Regions from separate parts of the Streptomyces boninensis genome, predicted to be linked through region 2. Evidence: riboswitches for the same ligand, from Rfam matches in the RefSeq annotation. Region 2 holds a riboswitch; the other holds the start of a gene.
The links. Region 2 has a riboswitch for S-adenosylmethionine ahead of ACNNMR_RS10325 (aminotransferase class V-fold PLP-dependent enzyme). Riboswitches for the same ligand answer to the same signal wherever they lie in the genome.

Region 1 (8,288 bases), 2.1 Mb from region 2:
CCGGAGCCCTTCATCTCCCAGGCCGCGAAGAACATCGGCGCCCGCCCCGTCGTCGACTTCGGCAAGGGCCCGACCGCGACCGCCCCGATCGCGGGCTATGCCGCCACCGCCGGCTTCGCGGCCGAGAACCCGAAGACCGTCGCCGCCTTCCAGCGCGCGATCAATAAAGCCCAGAAGCTCCTGGCGAAGCCGGCCGTCCGCAAGGACATCATCCCCAAGTACACCGAGATCCCGGCCGCGATGGTGCCCAAGCTGACCTACGGCGTCTTCCCCACGGACCTGGACGCGGCCCGCCTCAAGCCCATGAACGACATGATGCTGCGCCAGGGCTACCTCAAGCAGCCCCTCGCCATCGACCCCCTCCTGGTCAAGGAATGACCGGCCGCGCCGCCCTCCGCGGCCTGCTCGGCACCCTCGCCGCCGTGGCCGCCGCCGAGGCGCTGGTACGGGCCGCGGGCGGCTTCGGCGACTCCCTGCCGCCGCCCACTGAGGTGATGGCGGCGGCCGCGGACCAGCTGACGGACGGGGAGTTCACCGACGCGGTCGGCGCGACGCTGCGCGTCTGGGCGTACGGCATGCTGATCGCCGTCGGCGTCGCCGTCCCGGCCGGCTTCCTGCTGTCGTCGATACGGGTGCTGGGGACCGCCTGCCAGGCGCTGGTCGAGTTTCTCCGCCCGATCCCGTCCGTGGCGCTGATCCCGCTCGCCATCCTGGTCTTCCCGGCGCCCGACCGGATGAAGACCTCTCTCGTCGTCTACGCGTCGGTGTGGCCGATCCTCCTCAACACCCTTTACGCGCTGCGCCAGGTGGACCGGGTGCAGCTGGACACCCTCAAGGTCTTCGGCTTCGGGGCCGCGGCCAGGGCCTGGTTCGTATCACTGCCGTCGTCGGTGCCGTTCATCCTCACCGGCGTACGCGTCTCGGCCTCGGTCGCACTCATCGTGGCGATCTCCACCGAACTGCTCGCGGTCGGCGACACCGGCATCGGCACGTATCTCGCGCAGACCCAGAGCGCCGGCGGGCAGACGGACCAGATGCTCGCCGGGGCGCTGTGGGCGGGCGTGCTCGGGCTGCTCATCAACGGCGTGCTGACCACCGCCGAGCGCCGCGCGGCCCGCTGGTGGCCGGTGAGCGGGCGGGAGGGGGCGGCGTGAGCGGGCCCCGAGTCGAAGGACGCGGCGCGCGGGCGCTGCGGCTGCCGCTGAGCCTCGTCGCCCGGCTGTGGCTCGCCGCGCTGCTCATCGGCATCTGGCAGCTGGTGGCCGACGACGGGCCCGGCAGCTACTTCCCGCCTCCGTCGGTGATCGTCCGCGCCCTGCACCGGGTGTGGTTCTCGGGCCCGGCGAGCGACCTCTTCCTCACCGAACAGGCCCGCGCCGACTTCCCCGTCAGCTTCGGGCATCTGCTCAGCGGCTGGGCGATCGCCGCGGTCGCGGGCATCGCGCTGGGGCTGCTGCTGGGCCGCTCCCAGCGGGCGTACGACTACACGCAGCCGCTGGTGCAGCTCTGCCGCTCGGTGCCGCCGCCCGCGCTGATCCCCTTCTTCGTGGTCGTCTTCCAGCTGAACACGTCGATGTACGTGGTCACCATCGCCTTCGGCGCCGTCTGGCCGGTCCTCCTCAACACCCTCGCGGGCGTACGGGCCGTGGACCCGGTGCTGCTCGACTCGGCGCGGGTGCACGGGGTCGGGCGGGCCGAGCGGCTGTGGCGGGTGGTGCTGCCCTCGGCGGCGCCGCAGATCGCCGCCGGGCTGCGGATCGCGCTCGGCTTCGGGCTCATCCTGATGGTGCTCTCCGAACTCGTCGGCACCACCTCGGGCATCGGCGCCCGCCTCGTCAACGCCCAGCGCACCTTCGACATCCCCTCGATGTGGGCCGGCATCGCCCTGCTCGGCCTCACCGGCTGGCTGCTCAACGCGGCCTTCCTGCTCGTGGAAAACCGCCTGCTGCGATGGCACCGGGAGAACTGATCCGCATGCTCACCATCGACGCCCTCACCCACGCCTACCCCGGCGGCCACACCGCGCTTGAGGACCTCTCCTTGGCCGTCGAGGCCGGCGAACTCGTCACCGTCGTCGGCCCGTCCGGCTGCGGCAAGTCCACGCTGCTGCGCTGCGTCGCGGGCCTGCAGCGGCCCACCGGCGGCCGGGTGCTGCTGGGCGGCGGCGAGATCCGGGACGTCCCGGACAGCCTCGCCATGGTCTTCCAGAGCTACGGCCGCTCACTGCTGCCCTGGCTGTCCGTACGGGACAACGTCGCCCTGGTCCTCCGCCACCGCTACGGCACCCGCCGCGAGCGCCGGACCGCGGCCCTGGAGGCGCTGGCCGAGGTGGGCCTGGCCGACGCCGCGGGCAAGCACCCCGGGCAGCTCTCCGGCGGCATGCAGCAGCGGGTGGCGATCGCCCGCGCCCTCGCGTACGGGCCGAAGCTGCTGCTGATGGACGAGCCCTTCGGGTCGGTGGACGCGCAGACCCGGGAGGACCTGGAGGACCTGCTGCTCGCGCTGCGCGCCAGGACGCCGGTGACGGTCATGCTGGTCACCCATGACATCGACGAGAGCGTCTACTTGGGCGACCGGGTCGTGGTGCTCACCGGGGCGCCGGGCCGGGTGCTGGCCGAGCTTCCGGTGGACCTGCCAGCGGACCGGGACCAGATCAAGACCCGCCAGGATCCCGAGTTCGTACGGCTCCGGGCCGAGGTCGGCCGGCTCGTACGGGGCGGGCCCGCCGACAAGACGCCGCGGGGATGACGCCTCAGGCATGACCAGGGGCCGCCCCGCTGCCTGAGCAGCGGGACGGCCCCTGGAGAAGCCTTTGTGCGGGACGACTAGCCGGCTGCGACCCGGACCATGTCTGCCTGCGGCCCCTTCTGGCCCTGCGAGATCTCAAACTCGACCCGCTGGCCTTCCTCGAGGGTGCGGTAACCGTCCATCTGGATCGCGCTGTAGTGGACGAAAACATCCGCACCACCGTCGACCGCGATGAAGCCGTACCCCTTCTCCGCGTTGAACCACTTGACGGTGCCCTGAGCCATTCCTAACTCCCCTATTACTGGCCCTACACAGGCCCGCGCTCCGCGGACCCGGGTCAGACCTCACCCCCCGCCCGTGCCGGGGGCGTGCGCCGGAACGCGTCGACCGCGGCTGAATGTATCTGCACGAGTGCCGTCTGCAACAGGTCAATCGGACGAGAATTCTGGGCACAGCCGATCGGTATTTTTCGGCTCAACTCCCCGCGCTCCAGGGCAATTCGGGCCGGGCATAACCCGCCATCGCGACAATTCGTACACCCGATGCGGGCATAAGTTGTCGCGTTCTCATATGCGTTGGGCATGGTCTGCGCTGGGATCAACTCAACCCTATCGCGCCGCCGCACCCGTTACGCACCGCACCGGACGCGCGCCGGTGTCCCGTACATCACAGCAAAGCCCCGCCGCGCGAGGCCGCGCGGCGGGGCTGTGACGGGGCGTACGGGCTCAGCAACCGCCCGCGACGGCCGGGATGATGGAAACCCCGGCCCCATCAGGCGTGGGAGTCTCCAGGCCGGAGGCGAAGCGAACATCATCATCGTTGACGTAGACGTTCACAAAGCGGCGCAACTTGCCCTGGTCGTCGAGGACCCGGGCGCCGATGCCGGTGTGGTTCTTCTCCAGGTCGGCGAGGACGTCGGCGAGGGTCGCGCCCTCGGCGGCGACCTCCGCCTGGCCGCCCGTGTAGGTGCGCAGGATGGTCGGGATTCGGACGTTCACGCTCATTAGGCGAGACCAGCCTCTCGGAAGGAGTCGAGGTTCGGGCGGATGGTGGCGGTCGGCCCGGTGGTGGGGGCGACCGCGTCGAGGGTCTTGAGGCCGTCGCCGGTGTTGATCGCGACGGTGGTCTCGGAGGGGCTGATGCGGCCGTCCTCGACCAGCTTCTTCAGTACGCCGAAGGTCACGCCGCCGGCGGTCTCCGCGAAGACGCCCTCGGTGCGGGCCAGCTGCTTGATGGCGTCGACGACCTGGTCGTCATTCACGTCCTCCACGGCGCCACCCGTACGGCGGGTGATGTCGAGGACGTAAGGACCGTCGGCGGGGTTGCCGATGGCCAGGGACTTGGCGATGGTGTCGGGCCGGACCGGGCGGACCACGTCGTGCCCGTCCTTGTACGCCCGCGACACCGGCGAGCAGCCCTCGGCCTGGGCCCCGAAGATCTTGAAGGGCTTGTCCTCGACGAGGCCGAGCTTGATGAGCTCCTTGAGCCCCTTCTCGATCTTCGTGAGCTGGGAGCCGGAGGCGACGGGGACGATGATGTTGTCCGGCAGGCGCCAGCCGAGCTGCTCGCAGATCTCGTACGCGAGGGTCTTCGACCCCTCCGCGTAGTACGGCCGCAGGTTGACGTTGGTGAAGCCCCAGCCCTCGCCGATCGGGTCGCCGATCAGCTCGGAGCAGAAGCGGTTCACGTCGTCGTACGTGCCCTCGATGCCGACGACCTCGCCGCCGTAGACCGCGGCCATCAGGACCTTGCCCTGCTCCAGGTCGTACGGGATGAAGACGCAGGAGCGCAGGCCCGCCCGGGCGGCGGCGGCGCCGACGGCACCGGCGAGATTGCCGGTGGAGGAGCAGGAGAGCGTGGTGAAGCCGAAGGCGCGGGCGGCCTCGACGGCGATCGCGACAACCCGGTCCTTGAAGGAGTGGGTCGGATTGCCGGAGTCGTCCTTGACGAACAGCTTCCCGGCCTCGACGCCCAGCTCGGCGGCGAGGCGGTCGGCCTCGATCAGCTTGGTGAAGCCCGGGTTCAGATTCGGCTTGTCCGCGACATCGGCCGGGACGGGGAGCAGGGGCGCGTACCGCCAGATGCTCTTCGGGCCCGCGGCGATCTGCTGGCGCAGCGCCTCCGGGTCACCGGTCGGCAGGTCGTAGGCGATTTCGAGGGGGCCGAAACACTCCTCGCAGGCGAAAACCGGGCCGAGTGGCACGCGGTGGCCGCATTCGCGACAGGACAGGGCCGCGGCGGGGCCGAGGTCGGTCTCGGTGGCGGGGGCAAACGTCTGTACAGCCATGAAGCAGAGGCCTCTCTCCTCATCTTCCCCGCGACGGACCTCGCCGCAGGACGGAATTGGCACCATCTCCGCCGTGGACCTCTGCATTGAGGCCGGTCGGAGGGTTGCCGGGACTTCAACGGGCCGTTCCCTCTGTCCCTCTGGATGAGCGCTATGCGGTTGTTATTCAAGAGTGTGTCCGCGCGACTGACCACCCCGACATGCGGCGATCACACACGCTGTTCAAGACTGTAACCGAAGCCAGTGACAGTTGAGATAGTCGTCCGAACCGCGAGACGCATCACACAAGGGGAGGCTCGCACGTGCTTGCCGAGGTGGAGCGCTGGATCGGCCGCCGTTCCTGGTCGGCGGCCGACCGGCCGCTGTCCACGCTTCTGGCCGCGAAACAGGCCCTGGGCCGGGCGGGCACGGTCAGCGTGGTCCTCCCCGCGCTGAACGAGGAGGCGACGGTCGGCGCGATCGTCGCGGCGATCCGCGCGGAGCTGATGACGGCGGTGCCGCTGGTCGACGAGCTGGTGGTGCTGGACTCCGGCTCCGCGGACGCCACCGCGAAGGTGGCTCAGGCGGCGGGGGCGCGGGTGGTGCACCGGGACGAGGTGCTCCCGCGGATCCCGGCGGTGCCGGGGAAGGGCGAGGTGCTGTGGCGCTCGCTGCTGGCGACGACGGGCGAAATCGTCTGCTTCGTGGACGCTGACCTGCGGGATTTCGATACGACGTTCGTGTCGGGCATCGTCGGCCCGCTCCTGACGGAGCCGGACGTGTCCTTCGTGAAGGCGGTGTACGACCGCCCTCTGGACGGCACCCCCGGTCAGGGCGGCCGGGTGACCGAGCTGGTCGCCCGCCCCCTCCTGAACCTCCACTGGCCGCAGCTGGCGGGCTTCGTCCAGCCGCTGGGCGGCGAATACGCGGCGCGGCGGTCGCTGCTGGAGCGCCTGCCCTTCCCGGTCGGCTACGGCGTCGAGCTGGGCCTCCTGATCGACGCCCTCCACCTGGCGGGCCTGGACGCCCTGGCCCAGGTCGACGTAGGCACCCGCCACCACCGCCACCAGGACAGCCAGGCCCTCGGCCGCATGGCCGCCGCCATCTACCGCACCGCCCAGCTCCGCCTGACCCGCGGCCATCTCGTACGCCCCCGGCTGACGCAATTCGACCGCGGCGACGACGGTGGCTTCGTGCCCCGTACCCACGCGGTCGACACCGAGGAACGCCCGCCGATGGCCGAGATCCCGGAGTACGCGGAGCGGCGGGCCGCCTGACGCCGCGGCCGCGCCCGTGCCCCCGCCGCCGCAGGTCGCGTACGGTCGTGGCAGCCGTCGGCGGCGAACGGGAGACACGAGTGGGCGGGCAGAGCAAGGCGGCGATGGACGCCGAGGCCACGAGCCGGCTGCTGGAGCAGGCCGCGCTGGAGCTGATCGAGCGCGACGGCGTGCTGGCGGGCCTGAACCTGCGGGAGGTCGCCGACCGCGCCGGCGTGAACCGCGGCCTCGTCTACCACTACTTCGGCTCCCGGCGTGACCTGCTGCGCTCCGCGCTCACTCGGGGCGCCGCCGACCGCCACGCCGAGCTGCTGATCAAGAAGGGCCCCGCCCGCTTCGGCGCCCGGGTGGTGCGCTCGCTGCGCGGCTGCCTGCGCCACCTGCCGTCGATCCGGCTGAAGCTGCTCCTGCTGCAGGAGAAGGACCCCGGCCTGCAGCTGATGCCGCACCGCGACCTGACCCAGGAGCGGCTGCGGGAGGACATCGCGAGCGGCCGGGTCGTGCCGGACGCCGACCCGGTCGCATTGCACACCTTCCTGAAGTCGGTGAACTACGGCTATGTGCTCACGCGCGCCCAGCTCGCCAAGGAATTCGACATCCCGGTACGGGAGCTGGACGCGCGCTTCGAGCGGCTGCTGGAGCAGCTCTGCACCTCGCTGGACGGGCCGGACGGGCCCTAACCGCAGCCCATCCCCTCGGCCCGCTGGGTGCTCATGTGCACGCCGCGCGGCAGATACGGCCCCATCACCGCGGCTTCGTCGTCCCCGGTGCGGGTCTGCGCCGGGGTCTGCGTGAAGCCGTCGGCCGGCAGCATGTTGCGCATCATCACGAACGCGTCATCCAGGTGCCCCGCGCCGTCGCCCCGCTCCGGCCAGGCGAGCCACTTCACGCCGCACGCCGCCCTGGCATTGCGCGGCCGGTCCTCGGGCCGCGATACGACGACGGTGAACCGGCCGCGCCGGTCCGGGTGGATCTGCTCGTCATAGGCGCAGCTCTGCGGGCCGTCGACCTTCGTGCTCCAGGCCTCGTACGTGCACATCGACCAGTAGCGCAGCTGCCCGGCCGTCATGCGGTGCCCGCCGTCGTACGTGGCCGGGGTGCTCGGCATCCTGCCGCGCAGCACCACAACCGGGCCCAGCTTCCGGTTCAGCCGCGCGGACACGTAGGAGTTGTCGAGGTTGGAGTACTGCCCGACGCCCCGCGGCGGCGCCGGCGCGCAGCGGTCGTAGTACTCGCACTGCCGGATCCACTCCGGGGTGTACGAGGAATGCCACTCCACCCGCTTCTCGGCGGGGAAGCCGGCCGGCTTGCCCGGCTGCTCGTAGTCGACGCGGTACTCCTCGATCGGCCGGACCCGCGGGCCGAGCGAATCGTGGTCCGGGCTGACCGCGTCGCACAGCGCCCGGCCGCGCAGCTTCGCCCCGTCGGCGAGCGTGAGCACCGGCTCCGGCAGCCCGACGCCGCCGGTGCCGTCGCGGCCCCGGTCCGGGACGTACACGCGGTAGATGAGGGACTGCGCGGTGGTGCCCGGCTGCCCGGCGTACAGGGTGTTCTGCGCGGCCTGCGCGGGGTCGGACGGCGGAGTCTTCGGGGATACGCCGACGGTCCAGTCGCGCTTGGGGAAGGTGCGGTCGGCGCCGGTCAGGAAGGGGTTGCGGGAGCCGCGGTCCGGGGCGATCTGCTGGTCGTTGAGCGCGGTCAGCGGTACCGCGGTGGTCGCGGAGTAGCTGTTGAGCGACTGGTATCTGGCGTGCGCGTAGCGGCCGTCCAGGGTGAGCCGGGCGCCCTCGGGGAGGGTGTAGTGGGTGGACCAGTACAGCGCCTTGGTGTCCAGGTAGGCGAAGTTGAAGCGCTCCTGGTCCGGGGTGAAGGGCCCGGTCCAGAAGCACGAGGAGTCCGGTGGGGAGGGCTTCGCGGAAGCCTGCGTTCCGGCCTCCGCGGCCCCGGGCGCCAGCAGGGTGCTGCCCAGCACCACCGCGACCACCGAAAGCACGGTG
Region 2 (8,288 bases):
ACGTGGAGCTGGTGGTGCACGAGGGCCTGTCCCTCTCCTCCGGCCCGTACGGCTCGGCCTTCTACATGACCACCGGGTTCCACGGCATGCACGTGACGGGCGGGCTCATCGCCTTCCTGCTCGTGCTCGGCCGTACCTACGCGGCCAAGAGGTTCACGCACCAGCAGGCGACCGCAGCCATCGTCGTGTCCTATTACTGGCACTTCGTCGATGTCGTCTGGATCGGCCTTTTTGCCACGATCTACATGATCAAGTAGTTACGGGGCCGCAGCCGGCTCACCCATCGCAGACACATCGACGCAGAAGATCCTGACACCGGGGTAATCCGTGAAAAAGCTCTCCGTACGACGGCGCCACCCGCTGGCAGCGCTAGTCGTCCTACTCATCGCGCTGGCGGCCACCGGGGGGCTGTACGCCACGTTCGCGCCCGCCGACAAGGCCAAGGCCGAGGAAAGCAGCGCCCAGTCCCTCGCCATTGAGGAGGGCAAGAAGCTCTACCAGGTCGGCTGCTCCAGCTGCCACGGCACCGGTGGTCAGGGCTCCTCCGACGGTCCGAGCCTGGTCGGCGTCGGCGCCGCGGCCGTCGACTTCCAGGTCGGCACCGGCCGGATGCCGCTGCAGCAGCCCGGCGCCCAGGCGCCGAAGAAGCCGGCCACGTACAGCCAGACGGAGATCGACCAGCTCGCCGCGTACGTCGCCTCCCTCGGCCCGGGCCCGGCCCAGCCGAACAAGAACGACTACGACCCGGCCGGCGGCGACGCAGCCCGCGGCGGCGACCTGTTCCGTACGAACTGCGCGCAGTGCCACAATTTCGTGGGTAAGGGCGGCGCCCTCACTCACGGCAAGTTCGCTCCGGATCTCGGTGGCGTGTCCCCGAAGCACATGTACGAGGCCATGGAGACCGGCCCGCAGAACATGCCGGTGTTTCCCGAGTCGCTGCTGAAGCAGAAGGACAAGCAGGACATCATCGCGTGGCTGGACACGGTCAACAGTGACAAGTCGGAAGAGCCGGGCGGCTTCGGCCTCGGCGGTCTCGGCCCTGTCAGCGAGGGTCTGTTCGCCTGGGTCATCGGCCTGGTGGCTCTCATCGCCGTCGCCTGCTGGGTCGCCGCGCACACCGCAAAGGCCAGGAAGTCATGAGTAGCCAGGCTGGATCAGAGAACGAGAAGACGGGGATGTCTTCAGAACACCTCCCAAGTGAGGCCGAGCACGGCCCGGCCGGCCAGGTGGCGGTAGCCGACCACGAGGATCCCTTCAAGGACCCCGGGCTGCCGGAGCACCAGCCGCGCAAGCAGGACATCGACGTCCGGGCCGCGAAGCGGTCCGAGCGCACGGTGGCGCTGCTGTTCACCGTCTCGATGCTCGCCACGGTCGGCTTCATCGCCAGCTTCGTGGCGTTCCCGGTCGACAAGATCACGTACGTCTGGCCGCTGGGGCACGTCAGCATCCTGCACCTGATGCTGGGCCTGACCCTCGGCATTGCGCTCTTCTGCATCGGCGCCGGCGCGGTCCACTGGGCCCGTACGCTGATGTCGGACGTCGAGATGGTCGACGAGCGGCATGACATCGAGGCCGACACCGAGACCCGCGCCAAGGTCTTCGCCGACTTCAAGGCGGGCGCCGAGGAGTCCGGCTTCGGCCGCCGCAAGCTGCTCCGCAACACCCTCTTCGGCGCGCTGACGCTGCTGCCGCTGTCCGGCGTCGTGCTGCTGCGCGACCTCGGCCCGCTGCCCGAGGACAAGCTGTTCCACACGCTGTGGGCCAAGGGCAAGCGGCTGATCAACGAGAACACCGAGGAGCCGCTGCGGCCCGAGGACATCACCCTCGGCTCGCTCGCCTTCGCCATGCCCGAGGGCCTGAAGAAGGACGACCACGACTTCAACGTCGAGATCGCCAAGGCCGCCCTGATGCTGGTCCGGATCCACCCGGACGACATCAAGGACAAGCAGTCCCTGGAATGGGGCCACGACGGCATCCTGGCGTACTCCAAGATCTGCACCCACGTGGGTTGCCCGGTCAGCCTGTACGAGCAGCAGACGCACCACGTGCTCTGCCCGTGCCACCAGTCGACCTTCGACCTGTCCGACGGTGCCAAGGTGATCTTCGGCCCGGCAGGCCACCCGCTGCCGCAGCTGCGGATCAAGGTGAACGACGACGGCTACCTCGAGGCGCTCGGCGACTTCGACGAGCCGGTGGGCCCGAGCTTCTGGGAGCGCGGCTGATGGCTACTGCAACTGACACCTCCACCAGTAACCGCCGCCCAGCGTCCAAGGGCGAGAAGGTCGCCGACTGGGCGGACGGCCGGCTGGGCATCTACGGCCTTGCCAAGGCCAACATGCGGAAGATCTTCCCGGACCACTGGTCCTTCATGCTGGGCGAGATCTGCCTCTACTCCTTCATCATCATCATCCTGACCGGCGTCTACCTGACGCTGTTCTTCAAGCCGTCCATGGCCCACATCGTCTACGACGGCTCGTACGGCCCGATGAACGGCATCCACATGACGGAGGCGTACGCCTCCACGCTGGACATCAGCTTCGACGTCCGCGGCGGCCTGCTGGTCCGGCAGATCCACCACTGGGCGGCGCTGATCTTCGTCGCGGCGATGGCCACGCACATGATGCGCGTGTTCTTCACCGGCGCGTTCCGCAAGCCGCGCGAGGTCAACTGGCTGTTCGGCTTCCTGCTGCTGGTCCTCGGCTGCGTCGCCGGCTTCACCGGCTACTCGCTGCCGGACGACCTGCTGTCGGGTACGGGCGTCCGGTTCATGGAGGGCGCGATCCTGGCGGTGCCGCTGGTCGGCACGTACCTGGCGATGTTCCTGTACGGGGGAGAGTTCCCCGGCACGGATGTCATCCCGCGGTTCTTCTCGATCCATGTGCTGCTGGTGCCGGGGATCATGCTGGGGCTGCTGGTGGCCCACCTGATCCTGGTCTTCTACCACAAGCACACGCAGTTCGCGGGGCCCGGCCGTACGAACAAGAACGTGGTCGGCATGCCGCTGCTGCCGATCTACATGGCGAAGGCGGGCGGGTTCTTCTTCCTCGTCTTCGGCGTGATCTCGATCATCGCGGGTGCGGTGACGCTCAACCCGATCTGGGTGCTGGGGCCGTACCGGCCCGACCAGGTCTCTACGGGCGCTCAGCCGGACTGGTACATGGGCTGGACTGAAGGCCTGATCCGTGCGATGCCGGGCCTGGAGTGGGTCATCCCAACGGGGCACACGATCAACTTCGGTGTCTTTGTGCCGCTGGTGGTGGTGAGCTTCATCCCGATCTCGATCGCGCTGTACCCGTTCTTCGAGTCCTGGCTGACCGGGGACAAGCGCGAGCACCACATCGCGGACCGGCCGCGCAATGCGCCTACGCGCACTGCCTTCGGTGTGGCCTGGCTGAGCTGGGTGTTCGTGTGCATGATCGCGGGTGGTAACGACATCTGGGCGACGCACCTCCATTTGTCGATCAACGCGATCACGTGGTTCGTGCGTATCGGCTTCTTCGTGGTGCCGCCGATCGTCTTCTGGATCACCCGGCGGATCTGTCTCGGCCTGCAGCGGCGCGACCGCGAAAAGGTGCTGCACGGGCGGGAGTCCGGCATCATCAAGCGGCTCCCGCACGGCGAGTTCATCGAGGTCCACGAGCCGCTCGCGCAGGAGGAGCTGCACCGCCTCACCTCGCACGACCAGTACCGCCCGATCGAGGCGGGCCCGAAGGTCGACGAGAACGGTGTCGTCCGCAAGCAGGGCGTCGTGGAGCGAGTCCGCACGAAGCTCTCGAAGAACTACTTCGGCGACGAGGGCCAGATCCCGAAGCCCACGGCGGAGGAGTTCCGCGAAGTGACCTCCGGTCACGGGCACCACTAGGCGCTGCGCGACTGGCTGCCACGCGGCCCCGCTCCTGCCTCCGGGCGGGGCGGGGCCGCTTGCCGTTGTGGGGGCGGCCGTCGCCGGCTGCGGCTGCGCTGTGGGTGGTGTTGTGCCCACCCGCCCGCCCGTTGCTGTCGCGGGCGGGGGTGGTGCGTGGCGCTCCGCTAGGTCGGGTCGGCGGCTCCTGCGATGGCGTTGGCACGTACGCTCCGCCCCCCAAGCATCGGCAGTAGCCCGCCCGGCAGCCCAGCGGCCCGCCCGCCCCTGCGGCCGTAACCAGGCGGCCCGCCCGTGCGCCAGCCCCGCCCGTGCGCCCGCCCGCCCCGACCACCCGCCCCACCCCCGCGTCGTCCGCCCTCCCGCAGCCCGGCAGACCAACCCGCCCCGCCCCCACCCCCCTTCCGCAGCCAGCCTCCCGTTTCCGGCGCCGCACCAAGAGCGCGACGGCGACGCAGCCGTCACCATCCGATGCCAAGCCGCCCATACAACCGGCCCCGCGACAGCAGCGGGCGGGTGGGTGGGTACAGCCGAAGGATGTCCGCAGTACGGGCACACGGCACCCAACCCCCCGAACCGCCGATAGGGTGCAGGGGTCAAGGCCGGGAGCGGAGGCGCGCCCGGCCGCGTAGGCCATCGCACAGGAGGGGACCCATGACCGCTGCCGCAGCCGCCGGAGGCACCCGCTCCTGGCCCGACGTGTTGAGCTCGTTGCTCGCCAAGCAGGATCTGTCCGCGGAGGACACCGCCTGGGCGATGGACCGCATCATGCAGGGCGAGGCCAGCAACGCCCAGATCGGCGCTTTCGTCGTCGCGCTCCGCGCGAAGGGCGAGACCGTCCAGGAGGTCGCCGGCCTCGTACGGACCATGTACGAGCACGCCAACACCATCCACGTGCCCGGCCCCACCGTCGACATCGTCGGCACCGGCGGCGACCGCGCGAAGACCGTCAACATCTCCACCATGTCCGCCATCGTCGTCGCCGGCACCGGCGCCAAGGTCGTCAAGCACGGCAATCGCGCCGCGTCCTCCGCCTCCGGCGCCTCCGACGTCCTCGAAAAGCTCGGCGTCAACCTCGAGCTCACCCCCGCTCGCGTCGCCGAAGTCGCCGCCGAAGCCGGGATCACCTTCTGCTTCGCGGTGAAGTTCCACCCTGCGCTGCGCCACGTCGCGCAGGCGCGCAAGGAACTCGGCATCCCGACGACCTTCAACGTCCTCGGTCCGCTCACCAACCCCGCCCAGGTCCGCGCCCAAGCCGTCGGCGTCGCCGACGCCCGCATGGCGCCGATCGTCGCCGGCGTCCTCGCGGAGCGCGGAAACTCCGCGCTTGTCTTCCGCGGCGACGACGGCCTCGATGAGCTGACCACGACCGCGACGTCGACGGTCTGGGTCGTACGCGACGGGCAGGTGTCGCAGCGGGGCTTCGATCCGCGGGACCTCGGCATCGAACTGGTGCCGGTGGAGGCGCTGCGGGGCGCCGATGCCTCGTACAACGCCGATGTCGCGCGGCGGCTGCTCGCCGGGGAGCCTGGGCCCGTACGGGACGCGGTGCTGCTGAATTCCGCTGCCGCGCTGGTCGCCCTCGAGCCTGGTGACGCCACGCTCGAAGAGCAGCTCGCCGCGGGCATCGCGCGGGCCGCCGAAGCCATTGACTCCGGTGCGGCCCAGCGCACGCTGGAGCGGTGGGTCGCCGCCAGCAACTCCTGACGCCTGCGCAGGACGGTTGTCCGCACTGCGGACAACCGTCTTGCGCTCTGCTGATCACATGGCATACTCCTGAACCAGGTCACGAGTGACAGCGATCAAGGCCCCGGCCCGCTGTCCGGCAACCCTCCGTCCGTGGCGGGGTGCCCCGGGTGATGACCAGGCCGCAGGCAGCAGGGTCTGCGGCAAGCGCGGATCCCTCTCACAGCAGCCAGGGATCCCTGGTCCAGGGAGAGCTCTGCCATGTCTGCACCCACTGTCGCCACCGCTTGTCTGCCCGTCCTCGGCCGCGATGTGCGCGTCCCGCTCGTCACGGGTGGGGAGGTCGAGTACGCCGCTCTCGACTACGCCGCCAGTGCGCCTGCGCTGCAGCGGGTGTGGGATGACGTGGCCGCGTACGCGCCGTACTACGGGAGTGTGCACCGGGGGGCCGGGTATCTGTCTCAGCTGTCGACGGATCTGTTCGAGAACAGCCGGGCTACGGTGGCGGAGTTCCTCGGGTGCCGGGCTGACGACCAGGTCGTTTTTACGCGGGCGACTACGGACTCGCTGAACTTGCTGGCGTCGGTGCTGCCCGCTGGGACCGAGGTCTACGTCTTCGAGACCGAGCACCACGCGGCGCTGCTGCCCTGGCAGCAGCGCAGCGACGTGACCGTCCGCTATCTCAGCGCCCCGCGATCGCCGCAGGCGGCGGTGACCGTGCTGTCGGAGGCGCTCGCCGCGCGGACGGGCGACGGGCCCGCGCTGCTGTGTGTCACCGGGGCCTCGAATGTCACCGGTGAGCTGTGGCCGGTGCGTGAGCTTGCGGCGGTGGCGCATCGGTACGGGGCGCGGATCGTGCTTGACGCGGCGCAGCTGGCGCCGCATCACCCGGTGGATGTCGCTGAGCTGGACGTCGACTGGGTGGCCTTCTCCGGCCACAAGCTGTACGCGCCCTTCGGTGCGGGTGTGCTCGCCGGCCGTACCGACTGGCTGCAGGCCGCCGAGCCGTACCTCGCGGGTGGTGGCGCGAGCCGTAAGGTCGCGCGGCGGGCGGACGGTGGCGTTGACGTCGAGTGGCACACGACCGCTGCCCGGCACGAGGCCGGATCCCCGAATGTGATCGGCGCGTACGCCATCGCCTCGGCCTGCAAGGCGCTGACCGAGGCAGGCTTTGATCAGCTGGTCGCGCGGGAGCGGGAGCTGATCGCGCGGGTTCGGGACGGGCTGGCGGAGATCCCGGAGGTGCGAGTGCTGTCGCTGTTCGGCGACGACTCCGAGCGAGTCGGCGTGCTGTCTTTCGTTGTTGACGGCTGGAACAGCTCGCACTTCGCGGCGGCGCTGTCGGCTGAGTACGGGATCGGCGTGCGGGACGGGCTCTTCTGCGCGCACCCGCTGCTGCGGGAGCTGCTTGGCGCGGATGACTCCGAGCAGGGGGAGTGCGGGGCGCCGGAGGCGGAGCCGGGGGAGCGGTCGCTGAATGCGATTCGGGTGAGCTTCGGTGCGGGGACGCCGGATGAGCATGTGGAGCGGTTCGTTGCGGCGGTGCGGACGCTCGTGCGGGATGGCGCGGCTTGGTCGTACCGGACTGAAGAGGGGCGCTGCGTGCCGGTCTCCTGAGTTGGGTGGGTGGGCCGGGCTGAGTTCCGCGACACTACCGAAGAAAACCGCTGTGGTCGGCCTGGGTAGGTTCCGGGGTTTTCTTCGGCAGCGTCGCTCCACTCAGCCCTCCTAGGCGGCCAGGCGGGCTCCCAGGCGGAGGAGTTCCAGGGCTCGCTCCGTGGCGTCGGTCAGGTTTTCGCGGCCGGAGGCCAGGGCTTCTTGTAGCGTTACCGGGCCCGGGAGGATGCCGGCGTATGCGTCGACGCCCATGGCGCGTACCTCGCGGGCGCCTGCGCCGATCGTGCCGGCCAGTGCCAGCACTGGGCGGCCTGCGGCCTTTGCGCGGCGGGCTACCTCTGCGGGGACCTTGCCGCGGGGGGTCTGGTGGTCGAGGGCGCCCTCTGCTGTGATCACCAGGTCTGCCGCCGCCAGGCGGGCGTCCAGGTCGAGGTGGTCGAGCAGGACCTCGAAGCGGGGGCGGAGTTGGGCGCCGAGCGCCGCCAGGCCCGCCCCCAGGCCGCCGGAGGCGCCTGTGCCCAGGCCCGTGCGGAGGTCGGAGGCGACGGCGAAGTCGCGGGTCAGGATGGTCGCCCAGCGTTCCAGGGCCGTGTCCAGCTCCTCCACCTGGGCGGGGGATGCGCCCTTCTGCGGGCCGAAGACGCGTGCCACGCCGCGCGGACCGCAGAGGACGTTGTACGGGTTGCAGGCCACCTGGAGGTCCGTGCCGAAGAGGCGCGGGTCGAGGCCTGAGGTGTCGATGCGGGACAGGCGTGCCAGGTGGCGGCCGCCGCGGGGGAGTTCGCGGCCGTCCGCGTCCAGGAGTCGTGCGCCCAGGGCTTGGAGGGCGCCTGCGCCGCCGTCCGACGTGCCCGAGTCGCCGCAGCCGATCAGGATCCGGGGGACGCCGGCGTCCAGGGCGGCGCGGATCAGCTGGCCTACGCCGTACGTCGTCGTCGCGCCCGGGTCGCGGCGGTCGCGGGGGACGAGGGAGAGGCCGGCGATCGCGGCCATCTCCACCACCGCTGTGCCGATCTCGCCCGAGCCGAGGAGGGCGAAGTGGGTGTCCACCGGGGTGCCGACCGGGCCCGTCGCCCGGTGCTGCAGCAGGGCGCCGCCGGTCGCGGTCGCCAGCGCTGCCGCC

Region 1: another riboswitch for S-adenosylmethionine. It lies ahead of thrC (threonine synthase); the one in region 2 lies ahead of ACNNMR_RS10325 (aminotransferase class V-fold PLP-dependent enzyme).

Annotation. Positions count from the first base shown of each region.
Region 1 is NZ_CP183837.1:4,406,515-4,414,802, forward strand. It holds gene ACNNMR_RS19940 (ABC transporter substrate-binding protein) at 1-378, shown strand, start outside; gene ACNNMR_RS19945 (ABC transporter permease) at 375-1,154, shown strand; gene ACNNMR_RS19950 (ABC transporter permease) at 1,151-1,969, shown strand; gene ACNNMR_RS19955 (ABC transporter ATP-binding protein) at 1,975-2,748, shown strand; gene ACNNMR_RS19960 (cold-shock protein) at 2,826-3,032, opposite strand; gene ACNNMR_RS19965 (MoaD/ThiS family protein) at 3,474-3,752, opposite strand; gene thrC (threonine synthase) at 3,752-5,035, opposite strand; SAM riboswitch class I at 5,052-5,186, opposite strand; gene ACNNMR_RS19975 (glucosyl-3-phosphoglycerate synthase) at 5,338-6,291, shown strand; gene ACNNMR_RS19980 (TetR/AcrR family transcriptional regulator) at 6,339-6,971, shown strand; gene ACNNMR_RS19985 (hypothetical protein) at 6,968-8,288, opposite strand, start outside.
Region 2 is NZ_CP183837.1:2,298,207-2,306,494, reverse strand. It holds gene ACNNMR_RS10350 (cytochrome c oxidase subunit 3) at 1-257, shown strand, start outside; gene ACNNMR_RS10345 (c-type cytochrome) at 328-1,140, shown strand; gene ACNNMR_RS10340 (Rieske 2Fe-2S domain-containing protein) at 1,176-2,222, shown strand; gene ACNNMR_RS10335 (cytochrome b) at 2,222-3,862, shown strand; gene trpD (anthranilate phosphoribosyltransferase) at 4,517-5,569, shown strand; SAM riboswitch class IV at 5,647-5,764, shown strand; gene ACNNMR_RS10325 (aminotransferase class V-fold PLP-dependent enzyme) at 5,810-7,165, shown strand; gene ACNNMR_RS10320 (glycerate kinase) at 7,277-8,288, opposite strand, start outside.